Regions from separate parts of the Desulfonatronum parangueonense genome, predicted to be linked through region 1. Evidence: predicted binding sites of a transcription regulator. Region 1 holds the regulator's gene; the other holds the start of a gene.
The links. The regulator HrcA, encoded in region 1, represses chaperone genes, less so after heat shock. The targets are predictions, from matches to a motif close to TGTTAGCACTCNNNNNNNNNGAGTGCTAACA.
Positions count from the first base shown of each region.

Region 2: the regulator HrcA is predicted to act here: its motif matches at 3,336-3,366, upstream of groES (co-chaperone GroES).

Region 1 is NZ_BAAHXH010000003.1:4,075,128-4,082,651, forward strand. Features, by position in the region: gene ACYQ15_RS18245 (GGDEF domain-containing response regulator) at 1-549, shown strand, start outside; gene rfbB (dTDP-glucose 4,6-dehydratase) at 945-1,994, shown strand; gene rfbD (dTDP-4-dehydrorhamnose reductase) at 1,991-2,860, shown strand; gene hrcA (heat-inducible transcriptional repressor HrcA) at 3,111-4,142, shown strand; gene grpE (nucleotide exchange factor GrpE) at 4,174-4,791, shown strand; gene dnaK (molecular chaperone DnaK) at 4,951-6,861, shown strand; gene ACYQ15_RS18275 (hypothetical protein) at 6,984-7,524, shown strand, end outside.
Region 2 is NZ_BAAHXH010000003.1:2,850,720-2,858,243, reverse strand. Features, by position in the region: gene ACYQ15_RS13050 (DUF4214 domain-containing protein) at 1-1,762, opposite strand, end outside; gene groES (co-chaperone GroES) at 3,399-3,689, shown strand; gene groL (chaperonin GroEL) at 3,748-5,394, shown strand; gene ACYQ15_RS13035 (GGDEF domain-containing protein) at 5,714-6,751, shown strand; gene hflX (GTPase HflX) at 6,752-7,524, opposite strand, start outside.

The DNA.
Region 1 (7,524 bases):
ATGGTCAAGGACAGCCTGACCGGACTGCTCAAGCATTCCAGGATCAAGGAGCAGATCGCCTTGGAATATTCCAAGGCCAAACGGCACAGCAGTCCCTTGTGCGTGGCCATGCTGGACATCGATCATTTCAAGCAGGTCAATGACACGTACGGCCATGCCGTCGGAGATCAGGTGATCAAGGCCCTTGCGCATCTCCTGAAGCAACGGCTGCGCAAAAGCGACAGCATCGGTCGCTACGGCGGGGAGGAATTCGCCGTGGCGCTGGTGGATTGCGACGCGGACGCAGCCATCGCGTTATTGGATGATATTCGGATGCGATTCAAGGAAATCCGCTTTTCAGCGGATACGGAAAACTTCACGGTCACCCTGAGTGTCGGCGCCGCCATGGCCGCGGACTCCGCGGACGCTTCCGCGATGCTCGTGGCTGCTGACGAAGCCCTGTACATTGCCAAACGAGGCGGAAGGGACCGGATTTGCCTGGGCAACTGTCTCCAGACACGGCAGGAAGACGCGAACGCTCCCCATGAGATGCACGAGGCGACGGGATAGCAGATTGGAATCGCCTGGTCGTACCCACTTCAGCAAACCAATGCTGTTGCCGAGTTTGGCATGAAATAGACTCGAAATCGCAATCGAAATCGAAATCGAAATCGAAATCGGAATCGAAATTGGAACGAAACCGTGTGGAGCGACATCCATTGTTTTCGAAATTGATTCCGATCCCGACTCCGACCCCGATCCCGATCCCGATCCCGATTTTTCGGAGGAAGAGCGCATACTTGCCTGGGCAGTTACGTCTGGTTTTTTTTATCTTCAATGTCTTTGGGCCAATACTTGAACCGGCTACGGTTGAACGGTGTATGAACCTTGGTCAACTCGAATTTGACCTCGGCCAGCCACAAGGCTAGATACCCACCTCATTTGCGCTTGAGAAGGAGACGTTCATGCAACGCCGTTTGAACAGAATAATGGTGACCGGAGGCTGCGGCTTCATCGCCTCGAACTTTATTCTTGCCCTCTTGGAACAGCGATCCGACCTGCACATCGTCAACCTGGACAAGCTGACGTATGCCGGCAACCGGATGAACCTGCTGGCACTGGAGCAGGACCCAAGTCGCCAGGAGCAGGGCGCCCGCCATGTTTTCGTTCACGGAGATATTGCCGATCCGGTATTGGTGCCGCGCCTGCTGTCCGAACATCGTATACAGGCCATACTCAATTTTGCCGCCGAATCTCATGTGGATCGCTCCATTCATGATTCCTCCCCGTTCATCACCACCAACATCCAGGGCACCCATAATCTGCTGGAAGCTGCCCGCAAGGCGAATATCGAGCTTTTCCTGCAGGTTTCCACGGATGAGGTTTACGGAACTCTCGGCTCCACGGGGCTGTTCAGCGAACAAACCCCCCTGGCGCCCAACAGTCCGTACTCGGCGTCCAAAGCGTCGGCGGATCTGCTGGTGCGCGCCTACCATGAAACCTATGGTCTGCCCACGGTGATCACCCGGTGTTCAAACAACTACGGCCCGTTTCAATTTCCGGAAAAACTGATTCCCCTGATGCTGACCCTGGCCTGGGAGGATAAACCGCTGCCGGTATACGGAGACGGGGCCAATGTTCGCGACTGGATCCATGTCCTGGACCATTGCCGGGGCGTCGAACTGTCCATGGACCATGGTCGACCTGGAGCGGTTTACAACTTCGGCGGCAACGCCGAGCGAACGAACATGCAGGTCGTCACCACCCTGCTTGACCTTTTGGGCAAACCCCACTCCTTGATCCGTCACGTCCAGGACAGGCCCGGGCACGACAGGCGCTACGCCATGGACTACACCCTGGCCGCGCGGGAACTCGGCTTTGCTCCGAAATACACCTTTGAACTGGGACTGCGGGAGACCATCCAGTGGTATCAGGACAATCGGGAATGGCTGGCCAGGGTTCAGGACGGCAGCTACCGGGAATTCATGAATGCATGGTACGAGGAACGGCAATGATTTCCACCGCGTCTCCCAAGGTTGTGGTCCTGGGTGGCAAGACGGGATTGCTGGGACAATCCTTATGCGCCAGCCTGATGAAAAGCGGTTGGCAGGTTGTCCCCGTTGGTCGTGACGACCTGGATCTTTTCGATCAGGACCGGGTTGCTGCCTTCCTGGACGAGCATGAGCCGGACATTGTCTGCAACACCGTGGCCTATACCCAGGTGGACCAGGCCGAGGATGAACCGGAAGAGGCCGCGCGTCTGAACCATCGACTGCCCGCAACCCTGGGCCGGTTGGCCAAACAACGCAATATACGGCTGGCGCATTACAGCACCGACTTCGTCTTTAACGGAAAATCCGATACGCCGTATTGCTCGGAAAGTCAGACCAACCCGCAAAGCGTCTATGGCAAGACCAAGCTGGCCGGAGAGAAGGCGCTCCAGGATCTTGGCCTGGAGCGGTTGACCATCATCCGCACGGCATGGCTTTTCGGGCCGGGCCGGACCAACTTCGTGGCCAAGATTCTTGCTCTTGCAGCCCAGCGACCATCCTTGAACGTCGTCCACGACCAGACCGGCTCGCCCACCTATACCCCGGACCTTGCGGATTATTCCGTGGAACTGTTCAAGGCGGATGGAACCGGGATTTTTCACCTGGTGAACTGCGGCTGCGCCACATGGTGCGAACTGGCCGGGGCCGCGGTGCAAGCCAAGGGGCTGCAGTGCGACGTCTTTCCCATCTCTTCGGACCAGTATCCGCAAAAAGCCAAGCGACCCGCCTATTCCGTGCTGGATACCAGCTCGTTCACCACCCTCACCGGCATCAAACCCCGCCCCTGGCTTCAGGCCCTCAGAGAGTACGTCTTTCAGCACCTGCCTTGAATCTCAATTATTCGTATTTATCAACGAATCGCATTCCATCGAAATCGCAATCGAAATCGAAATACAACCTCGCATTACCTCATATCCCGTGCTGGATTCAGGGCCCTGCTTCCAACACGCCGCCAGCCATAAGTGCATCTCGATGATGCACTTATTCCAACAAAAAAAATGTCGTTCCTTGACAGAACCTATTCACATATTTATTGGGACTAGCACTCTCTCACATCGAGTGCCAGCAAGGTAAGGCAATATGGAACTGCAAGCACGTGAAATAGGCGTTCTGGTCACGCTCATCGAAGACTATATTCAAACAGCCGCACCAGTCGGATCGAGGACGATCGCCAAAAAATCAAACCTGAATCTGAGTCCGGCCAGCATTCGGAACATCATGGCCGACCTGACCGAGAAGGGGTACCTGGAGCAGCCGCATACCTCGGCCGGGCGCATTCCTTCCTCTCAGGGTTTTCGATTCTACGTCGACTCCGTATTGAAGTATTCGCCTCTCTCTCAGGAGGAGCGGAATCAGCTCGCGGCGAGTCTGGGCGACGAAAAATTGGACGTGTCCGAGTTGTTGCGCAACGCTTCACGGCTGCTTTCGGCCTATACGCGACAGGTGAGCATGATCCTGGCCCCCAAGGCCACGAATATCGGTTTCAAGCACATCGACTTCATCCTGCTGAAGGCCGGCCTGGCCATGGCCATACTGGTGGTTGAAGGCGGAATTGTCCGCAACAAGATCGTGACGGTGGATCCCAAACTGGGCACGGATGATCTGACCAAGTACAGCAACTATCTGAATCAGCTTTTTCAGGGACGGACTCTGTCCCAGGTCCGGAGCAAGCTGTTGCAGGAAATGGACGCCGTTCAGCGCGAATATCAGGCGGTCAGCCAGCAGGCGCTGGTTCTGGCCCAGCAGGTTTTCAGCGAAAACAGTCCAAGAGAAATGTTCGTTGAGGGCACGGTGAATTTTTTCACCCATCCCGAGTTCGCCAATCCGGCGAAACTTCAGGAACTCTTACGGATGCTCGAGGAACGGACGCAGCTTTTGGAACTACTGGACAAGGTTTCCAAGCCTGAAGGCATTTCCATCGTCTTTGGACGGGAGGAAGACCAGGAAGGGTTGCGGGAATTCACATTGATCTCGTCTCCCTACCTGGGACAAGAAGACCCTTTGGGCGTTGTCGGCATTATCGGGCCGATCCGGATGGATTACGCCAAGGTCGTTCCGTTGGTTGAGTTCACGGCCCAGATCATCAGCCGACTGTTGAAGAATCGTTTTTGATGGGCATCAAGATTTTGCAAGGAGGAATTTTATGCCGGCAAAAGAGCAGAAAGCATCACCGGACAGCAATGCCAAAAACGCTGCCGGAGACAATATCGACATGAAGGATCTTCTGAGTGGCGAGGATCAGGTCATCACGGACGAAACCGTAACCGCCATGGAAGACGAGGAACTGCTTCGGCTCTGCAAGGAGAAGGTCTGCTCGCAATGCCAGGAGCTGGCCAAGGTGCAGGACGAAAAACTGCGCATGGCGGCGGAAACGGAAAATCTTAAAAAAAGACTGCATCGTGAGAAAGAGGAGTTCTGTAAATTCGCCACGGAATCCGTGCTCGAAGATCTGTTGCCGGTTCTGGACAACCTTGATCTGGCTTTGGAGCATGGCCGCAAGTCCGGACAGGGCCGGGATCTCCTCAGCGGCGTGGAAATGACCCGCAAGCTTTTTCTGGACATTCTCAGCCGCCACAGTCTGGAGCCGCTCGGCGAAGCCGGGGAGGACTTCGACCCTGCATGGCATGAAGCCCTGGCGCAGCAGCCCGACCCGGAACTCGAGCCGGGCAAGATCTGTCAGGTCGTTCAGAAAGGCTATCGCCTGAAAGGCCGTCTGCTGCGGCCCGCCAAGGTGCTGGTCAGTACCGCATGCAACCCATGATGCAACGATTCGGCGGTAGCCGACAAAGGCAAAAGTATCCGTTCAGATTAAGAGCATCGGGTGATACAGTTGCACCATATTTTTCCATTACGACCCTTTACAAGCCGTCATTCAAACTTAACTTGCACAACATACTAAGCTTTCAGGAGGATTTTGCACATGGGAAAAATAATTGGGATTGACTTGGGAACAACCAACAGTTGCGTGTACGTCATGGAAGGCAAGGAGCCGAAGTGCATTTCCAACCCCGAAGGCGGACGCACGACTCCTTCCATCGTCGCCTTCACGGACAAGGAACGTCTGGTCGGTGAAATTGCCAAGCGACAATCCGTAACCAATCCCGAAAAGACGGTTTTTGCGATCAAGCGGCTTATGGGCCGTCGGTTCGACGCCCCGGAAATCAAGGGCTGGAAAAGCAGTTCCCCTTACAAGATCGTGGAAGGGGGCAACGGCGATTGCTACGTGGACATTGACGGCAAGAAGTACAGCGCTCCTGAAATTTCCGCGATGATCCTTCAAAAGCTGAAATCCGACGCCGAAGCCTATTTGGGCGAGACCGTCACCGAAGCCGTGATCACCGTGCCGGCCTATTTCAACGACAGCCAACGCCAGGCCACCAAGGACGCCGGACGCATCGCGGGCCTGGAAGTGAAGCGGATCATCAACGAACCCACCGCGGCTTCACTGGCTTACGGATTCGACAAGAAAAAGAACGAAAAAGTCGCGGTCTTCGATCTGGGCGGCGGCACCTTTGATATTTCCATTCTCGAGGTCGGGGACAATGTGGTTGAAGTTCGGGCCACCAACGGCGATACCTTTCTCGGCGGCGAGGACTTCGACCACCGGGTGATCGACTACCTTGTGAACGAATTCAAGCGTGACAACGGCATCGATCTCTCCAAGGACCGCATGGCGCTGCAGCGTCTCAAGGAAGCCGGGGAAAAGGCCAAGAAGGAACTTTCCACGTCCATGGAAACCGAGATCAACCTGCCTTTCATCACCGCGGACCAGAACGGCCCCAAGCACTTGCTGATCAAGCTTTCCCGAGCCAAGCTGGAAACCCTGGTGGAAGACCTGGTGGCCAAGACCATTGAGCCGTGCAAGAAAGCCTTGGCGGATGCCGGGTTGAAGACCTCGGACATCGATGAAGTCATCCTGGTCGGCGGCATGACCCGTATGCCCCTGGTCCAGAAAAAGGTGCAGGATTTTTTTGGGCGTGAACCGCACAAGGGCGTGAACCCTGACGAAGTGGTCGCCATGGGCGCGGCCATCCAGGGCGGCATCCTTGCCGGCGACGTGAAAGACGTGCTGCTCCTGGATGTTACGCCGCTTTCCCTGGGTATCGAAACCCTGGGCGGAGTCTGCACCCGATTGATCGATCGCAACACCACCATTCCGACACGCAAGAGCCAGGTCTTCACCACGGCCGCGGACAATCAGCCTTCGGTCTCCATCCATGTCCTGCAGGGCGAGCGCCCCATGGCCTCGGACAACAAGACCCTCGGCCGGTTCGAATTGACCGGCATTCCTCCCGCGCCCCGCGGCATGCCCCAGATCGAGGTGGCCTTTGACATCGACGCCAACGGCATCGTCAACGTTTCCGCGAAGGATCTGGGTACGGGCAAGGAGCAGTCCATCCGGATCACCGCATCCAGCGGCCTGTCCGAGAGTGAAATCCAGAACCTGATCAAGGATGCCGAGGCCCATGCCGAAGACGACAAGAAGAAACAGCAGCTCATCGAAGCCCGCAACCATGCCGATTCGTTGATCTATGCCACGCAGAAATCCATCACGGACCTTGGCGACAAGCTGGATTCCGTGCTCCGCGGCGAGATCGAAGCCAAGATTGAAAATCTGAAGAAGCTGATGGAGGGTGATGACGAAGCCGAAATCCGCAAGGCGTCCGAAGAGCTGGCCCAGGCATCGCACAAGCTGGCGGAGCAGCTCTATGCCCAGAAAAGCGGCGCGGAACAAGGCGCGCAGCCGGGCGGCCAGGCTGGATCGTCCCAGGCTTCCGGCTCCAAGAAGGACGACGACGTCGTGGATGCGGACTACACGGAGGTGAAGTAGCCGTCTCCTGCCTGTCGCCTTGACAGGCCGTTCCACGACTCTCTATACCTTGAGCCTGATCCGTGTTCGCGGGTCAGGCTTTTTTTTGCAGTTCACTTACCTGATGTTTCGCGGAGTAATAAATGATTTTGCGGCATTTTGCCTTGATACCGCTGCTGTGCCTGATCAGTCTCATGACTCTCGGCGGGTGCGTTGAAAAGAAACGTCTGCCCCCCGTTGCCCCTCCCACGGCAACAACCACGGAGAGTCTGGTTCTCCAGGCCGACAGAGCCTGGCAGGCCGGGGATTATCAGCGCAGCAAGCAATTGTACGAACTCCTCGTCCAGGAGCCTCTGGACCGGTCCCTTCTGACTCTGGCCTGGGAGCGCCTCGCCGTCAGCTCCCTGCGGACCGGCGACCACGCCCGCGCCCAGGATGCCCTGATACGTGCGGCTTTGCACGACCCGACCCTGCGGCAGCACTGGTTTTGGCATGAGTACAGGGTCACCGCGCTCCTGGGCATGGGCAGGGATGACGCAGCCGAGGAATACCTGCGTCAGTTGATGACGCAACCGGAGACACCGTGGTCCCTGCGCTTCTCAGCCGGCATCCGGCTCTCGGAAATGTATAGACAATTCAGGGAGTATGATGCGCTCAGTTCGCTTTTCTCGACCATGCACGACA
Region 2 (7,524 bases), 1.2 Mb from region 1:
TCAGGCGGCCGTCAGGCAGTCTAAGCGGCTGGTAGAGATCGTCGGATACCAAGGTGAAGCGTGCCTCTTCATTTAGTCGGATCGGCTGTTCTCCGTAATTGACCAAGTCAGTGTCGGTGCCAGCCACTAGATGAAACGTTCCACTTCCAGTTCCAATGATTCGGACTTCGTACTGTCCTGTAGGCACGGATACAAAGTTTACGAACGTACCGTCATCGTTGTTCACATGCGAGGACTCTGCACCAGGAATCTCGTTGACAACACTCCCGTTTGGAAGGCGGCCCACGCGTCGACCACTAGAGTCAATAATGACTGGTAATGCTGGAGAGTACGTCAATAATCTGGTTTTTCCGGAGCCTTTGAGAATATCTGGCAATTCAGAATGACCGGTAGGGTAGTATCCCCCATCACTGCCTGTTGTCGGATACTCTCCTGGCCAAGGGTTGCCGATTCTCCAGTCCAGAAGAGGATCAGCAAAAAAGGTGAAAGCCCACGCAGTGGCTCTCCATGCCTCCTTTTTTTGATTATACCATGGTTCCAGGACAAATCCAGAAACCCAGTCGGTTCCGTGAGGATAGATAGCTACAGCCACATGGATCAAGCTTGTTCCATCGCTGATTGGACCATAATCCACGCCAGCCATCATCAAACGACGTTCTTTTTGGACACTGAATCGAAAAGAATTGAGGAATCTCAGAGTGAGCATCGCTTGCGATGAGCAGGTGAACTGATTGAAATTAGCATATCCTTCTCGCCACGACATCAAGTTGACCTTTGGCCCCTTGGGCCACCAAAGGCTCTTGATCCGTGGATCACTGTCGACACCGTTAGGCTGCCCTGGATTGTTGGTCATCCATTCCTGAATGATCCTGGTGATGTTTTCTTGGACTTGAGCAGGGGAAACATTGTACTTGGATAGGGTAACGCTACGTGAGACTTCAGCCCGTTCTCCTTCAGCCGTTGCCTGTGCCACGATGCGCCAATCGCCAACACTCGCACAAGCAGTGAAGAAGGCTCTCCATTCAGCATGGCCGAGAGCATCAGTGACCAAAGTTTGCTGGCCATACTCCTTTCCGTTCGGACTGAAGATCCTTAAATATACCGCTGCCCCTGAAACTTCGGCTTTTCCCTTAAATACCTGTGCAACAATTTCCAAATCATCGCCCTGTCTGAATTCCTGACCATCTTGCAGGCTAATAATTACATCCAGTCCGTCACCATCAGCGTAGGTAAAATTCCTCCTGCCTATTTCTGTGCCATCAATCAAAACAACCTGAAGGTATTCGCCTTGATCGAGAAGATTAGCGCGAATATCCTTAGTACCCTGGTTATAGACGTGGTTTCTGGAACCAACACTGTACTCAATCACCCCTGACCATGTTTCGCTGTGAACAAGTCTGTTGTCACGAGTACTGTAGAACCTGCTTTCAATTTGGAATGGAATACTCACATCCTCAGTAATGCATCTAAAAATACCATCATTTGAAGAAGCGGCATTTCTGAGCACAGTGGAAAAGAAAAAACGTCCTACGAACAAATCGTCGCCTTCATGAAACCTTAGGACAAACCCTGTCGTGTTTTGAACAGGATCAACTTGACTGAGTCCCAGATCCCAGAACCCAATATTTTGCGGACATCCAGAAAAATGCTGCCCTTTTGCCGTCGCGGTAAATCCAAGAAGCAGTATACCTGTGAGAATTGCGAAAATCAGGGAATTCATCATCATTTTTTTTGATAACACACCAATTTTTGAAGTATCCATGCGTGCCCTCCCCGTTAAACAGTTAATCGAGACTTTCTCGCAAATAGGCTCAGACCAACATTCTTGTCACCAGATATCGAAGTACCTTTGAGTAGACCCTTTTTCATGTTTATGCTCAAATCTTCGTTTTTAGAGGGGCTCCTTATTGCTTCAAACCACAAGATCATCAGATTTTCAGCCGACTCTCTTCCGTTTGTCCTTTGCTATTGTTCCGCGGCTGAAAGATTGATCAAGGCCTAAAGACAATACCTATCAGGAAGGTGAGGATTGTCATAAATCTGTTTTTCATGTCGTGCTCAGACTCAATGGTTGATATGCGTTGATTTAACTTTGATATTTAACCAAAGGCCCGCCTCAGCCGAACAAGCCGAAGCGGGCAAAGTGGATTCCATTTCAACGGCAGAAACCAGCATGAAGGGTTATAATTTGAAGATAGTGCGGAGGAAGACAAATTAGGGTCCAGATTTTGGCTAGTTGTGTGAGGTTCACCCGTTAGAGCAGCTTCCTGTTATATTATTTGCTATCTTCCATGGGAAATTGTGTCAAGACCAATCTGGAATAGCGCGAATCGGACTACCAATCTTCCAAGTCTTTCAAATTCAATGACACAGAAGGTTCTCTGCCAGACGCTGCTTGGCTAAAGATCAAAGAACGGAACTGCAATTTCAAAATGATTACGGTAGATATCAGAGTGAGTTAGGGGGTTCGGAATGTTTCATAGTACAGATGGCTACTTCTCGGCATCGTTATGGATGCTACCAAAAAGAAGGCCGCCCTCATGCTAGACTAGCCATGGTCTTGAGCAAAAGTCAGGAGCGTCAGTGGGATTCCATGGAACAGAGGTTTCTGATCAGAGACCTGACGAGCCGATTCGAATGGATCATAAAAATCAACCAATTGTGGGATCCTGACAAAAGACTGTGCTGCTGTGTCGTCAACTTGGTGAACGATGGCTGGCTTGGTCCGGCAGTCAATCAAGCGAAAGCAGGGTGAAATAGCGTAGCATTTCTGGCAGTTAGCTGTGAAAAAGGTAACTGCTAAATAAGGCAGGGCACCAACCACCGCGGATCCGTGCTGCCTGGATACCGGCCTGCCCCGGTATGACGGAATGGAGTGCCTCGATAGCGAGTTCTCTCGGTCGTCACCCCGGCGCAGGCCGGGGTCCAGGTGTTTTTGTGTGGGTCAGTGGCCCGGAGTTATTGAGCAGTTACAGAAAAAGTGACATGCGGCCGTTCGCCCTCGAATCCTTTTGCAGAAACAGATCAGAGTTTGCCTGACGATGAGGATACTCATGTAGGAGTTAAGCTGTTTTGCAATCGAGATTTCTCGACGCAAAGTCATAAATTTGATGCTTCGCGAGTTGCGCGGCACGTGAAATTCACCGGCTTACTCCCATGAGAAAGTACGGTGTTCACTAGTCCTGATTTTATAATCGCAGTAAAATTTACAATTTGAATAAAAAAAATTGTTTTCATGACCATTTCTTATTTAACACACTCAAACAGAAAAAATTGTCTATTTTTGAGAAAATTCAAGGTTTGCAATTTTTGAGCATCCCGTTGATAAGCACCCCTGCTAGCACTCGCCGTTTGTGAGTGCTAGCAAAAAAACTACAAAAAAACTTTTGGAGGAAAAGATGAAATTGAAACCATTGAATGATCGTGTGCTGGTAAAGCGGCTTGAGGGTGAGGAAGTTACCAAGGGCGGCATTATCATCCCTGATTCCGCCAAGGAAAAGCCCATGAAGGGTGAAGTCATCGCCGTGGGCCCGGGAAAAGTCGGCGACGACGGGACGCGCACCAAGGTGGCGGTGGAAGCGGGCGACAAGGTGCTTTTCAACAAGTATGCCGGAACTGAAATGAAGGTGGACGGCGAAGAGTTCCTGGTCATGCGAGAGGACGACATTCTCGCGATTATCGAAGAGTAGTACCCGCTGACTAACCTGTCAGTCACGTTAACGATCAACCATCGCAAGGAGAAAGATTATGGCTTCTAAAGAGATATTGTTTGACACCAAGGCACGTGAAAAACTGAAGAAGGGTGTTGACACCCTGGCAAACGCAGTCAAGGTGACTCTCGGCCCCAAGGGTCGCAACGTGGTCATCGAGAAATCCTTCGGCTCGCCGATCATCACCAAGGACGGCGTTACCGTGGCCAAGGAAATCGAACTTGCGGACAAGTTCGAGAACATGGGCGCACAGATGGTCAAGGAAGTGGCCAGCAAGACCAGTGATGTCGCCGGGGACGGAACCACTACGGCTACCATTCTGGCTCAGGCCATTTTCACCGACGGTGTAAAGCTTGTCACCGCCGGCCGCAATCCCATGGCCATCAAGCGCGGCATCGACAAGGCCGTTGAGGCCGTCACCGCTGACCTGGTCAACCAGACCAAGCCCACCCGTGACCAAAAGGAAATCGCCCAGGTCGGCACCATTTCCGCGAACAACGACCCGACCATCGGCAACATCATTGCCGAAGCCATGAACAAGGTCGGCAAGGAAGGCGTGATCACCGTTGAGGAGGCCAAAGGCCTGGAAACAACCCTGGACGTAGTCGAGGGCATGCAGTTTGATCGCGGATACCTCTCCCCCTATTTTGTGACCGACCCGGAAAAGATGCTCTGCGAATTGGACGAGCCCCTGATCCTGATCTGCGAGAAGAAGATCTCCAGCATGAAAGACATGCTGCCCGTTCTGGAACAGGTCGCCAAAATGTCCAAGCCGCTGCTGATCATCTCTGAAGATGTGGAAGGCGAAGCCTTGGCTACCCTGGTCGTGAACAAGCTGCGCGGCACGTTGCAGGTTTCCGCCGTCAAGGCCCCTGGCTTTGGCGAGCGTCGCAAGGCCATGCTGCAGGACATCGCTATTCTGACCGGCGGTCAGATGGTTTCCGAAGACCTGGGCATCAAGCTGGAAAACATCTCCCTGAACGATCTGGGCAAGGCCAAGCGGATCGTTATCAACAAGGAAAATACGACCATCATCGACGGCGCCGGCGATCCCGAGCAGATCAAGGCCCGTGTGAAGCAGATCCGCAGCGAGATTGACGAAACCACTTCCGATTACGATCGCGAGAAGCTGCAGGAGCGTCTGGCCAAGATCGTCGGCGGAGTGGCGGTGATCAACGTCGGCGCCGCAACGGAAACCGAGATGAAGGAAAAGAAGGCCCGCGTTGAGGATGCGCTCAATGCAACCCGCGCTGCCGTGGAAGAAGGCATCGTGCCCGGCGGTGGAGTGGCCTTTGTGCGTTCCGTGAAGAGCCTGGAAGGCATCAAGACCGTTGACGACGACGAAGCTGCCGGCGTGACGCTGGTTCGCCGGGCCATTGAAGAGCCCCTGCGGATGATCTCGGCCAATGCCGGTTTCGAAGGCTCCATCGTTGTGGAAAAGGTCAAGGACGGCAAGGACGGATATGGCTTCAACGCCGCCACCGGCGTCTATGAAGATCTGATTTCCGCCGGCGTCATTGATCCGAAGAAGGTTACTCGTATTGCCCTCCAGAATGCCGCTTCCGTGGCCGGCCTGCTGCTGACCACCGAGTGCGCCGTGGCTGAAAAGCCCGAGCCGAAGAAAGATATGCCCATGCCCGGCGGTGGTATGGGTGGAATGGGCGGAATGGGCGGAATGTACTAATCCACTCAGATTGTTGCGCTCCAAAGGCCGGACATTGTCCGGCCTTTTTTTTGTCGTGCAACGAATCGCCTGTGGGCGTCATTGCAAATTCGCGGTTCGCGATGTCTTCGGTTCTGCTTTCTGGGTGCGCTGATGATTATAATCTTGCACAGATTGTCATTTATGGGTAACTCGGGTGAGGGCGCAGCTGGATACCTTGTGTTGACTCCATGCGGCCATGATTCGTTGAATGGGCCTGCAAGGAGCATGCACGAAAGGAACCAGCCCCTGTGACACAGTGAATCATGATCAAACGTACATAACCAACGGGGTGTGCGCGATGAAACGGTGCTTTGAAGATCTTTGCGCGACCATGGACAAGTTGGGTGTTCCCCGGGAGTCCAAGTGGCGGGGATTGATTTTATACATGCGCAGCATCCGGGATTACGAGTTTCTGACCACCGAACAACGTGAGCGGACACAGGACCTGGTCATGCAGGTCCTGCGCAGGAAGGACTTTTCGGATGCGGCGTTTCAAAAGTTGTTGCGGGACAACGAAGCAATCATCAATGATCGATGGCGGCACAAGCTGACGGAGACCCTCCAGGATACAGCCCGGTTGATGAAACAGTTTCAGACCTTGTTGCAGCGCAGAAAAAATGATGTCCAGGATCTTGAAGTCCTGACCCTGGAAACCATTCAAAGTGATCAACCGATGGAGAAGATGGTCAACGAGATTCAGAACGGATTCCATAAGATTGAAGGCATGTTGCAGAGTGATCTGGAATCCATTGTGACCATGAGCATGACCGATGAGCTGACGAAACTGTATAATCGAAGAGCCCTGGACTCCTTTATGCACCGCGCGCTTAAAAAGTCGGTATCCTGTCAGACGCCCTTGGCCATGGTTTTTCTGGATATCGACAACTTCAAGCAGTTCAATGACAAATACGGGCATCTGGTTGGAGATCAGGCTCTTATAACCGTCGCGGGCCTGCTCAAGGCATGTGTTGACGACCAGGAAAAGGGAGTCGGCTGCACCATTTTTCCCGCGCGCTTCGGCGGTGAGGAGTTTGCGGTGGTCATGCCTGGGGCTTCAGGTTTGGAGGCCGTGAGTTTTGCCGAAAAGGTCCGTAACCGGATTAAAGATTACAACTTCCTGATCCGCAACGGCAGTGGTGAAGTGGTTTACTCGGGAGTGAAAATAACCATCAGCGCCGGCGTGGCTGAATTGCACGCCGACTGCGGACAAAGCCCCAGCAGTGGCACGTTGATGGAGGCCGCGGACCGGGCATTGTATCAGGCAAAGAAAAATGGCAGGAACCAGGTAGTGTTGTACCAGGGCGATGGAGTCTCAGAAACGCATACGGATCATTGATCAGGCAAGGGAGGCAGGAAGGGCGGCCATGATACGCTGGACAAGATTTTCCAGCCCCTCTCCGGTTTGAACGGATATTCCGATCCCTTCCGGAAAGATCTGCCCAAGCCGTACCCGGTCCTCGACAGACAGGAGATCGAGCTTGTTCAGCAGCAACAAGGTTGGGACTTCCTGAAGGTTCATTTCTTCCAGTATGTTCCGGACATCCTGGACCTGACGTTCCAGTTCAGGGTGGGCGGCATCCGCAACATGTAAAAACAAATCGGCCTCGTCCAATTCTTCCAAAGTCGCCCGAAAGGCTTCCTTGAGTTCCGGAGGCAGACGACGGATGAAACCCACGGTGTCCGTGATGATCACTTCCCGTTGCTGCGGAAACCTTACCCGGCGACTGGTGGGATCCAGCGTGGCAAACAGCTTGTTTTCCGCGAGTACCTCACTGGCCGTGAGAACGTTCAGCAAGCTGGATTTGCCCGTGTTGGTGTATCCGACCATGGCCACGATGGGCAGCCCCACCTTTTGGCGACGGACCCTGGTGGCTGCACGCTGTCGGCGCAATTCTTCCAGATCCTGTTTTATTCTCGCTATGCGCTGGCGAATTTTCCGACGATCCAATTCCAGCTTCGTCTCCCCCGGACCACGACCCCCGATACCGCCTGCCAAACGGCTCATGGCCCTGTCCTGACGCACCAGGCGGGGCATGGTATAGCGCAACTGGGCCATCTCTACCTGCAATTTTCCGGCTCTTGTCTTCGCGTGCTGGGCAAAAATGTCCA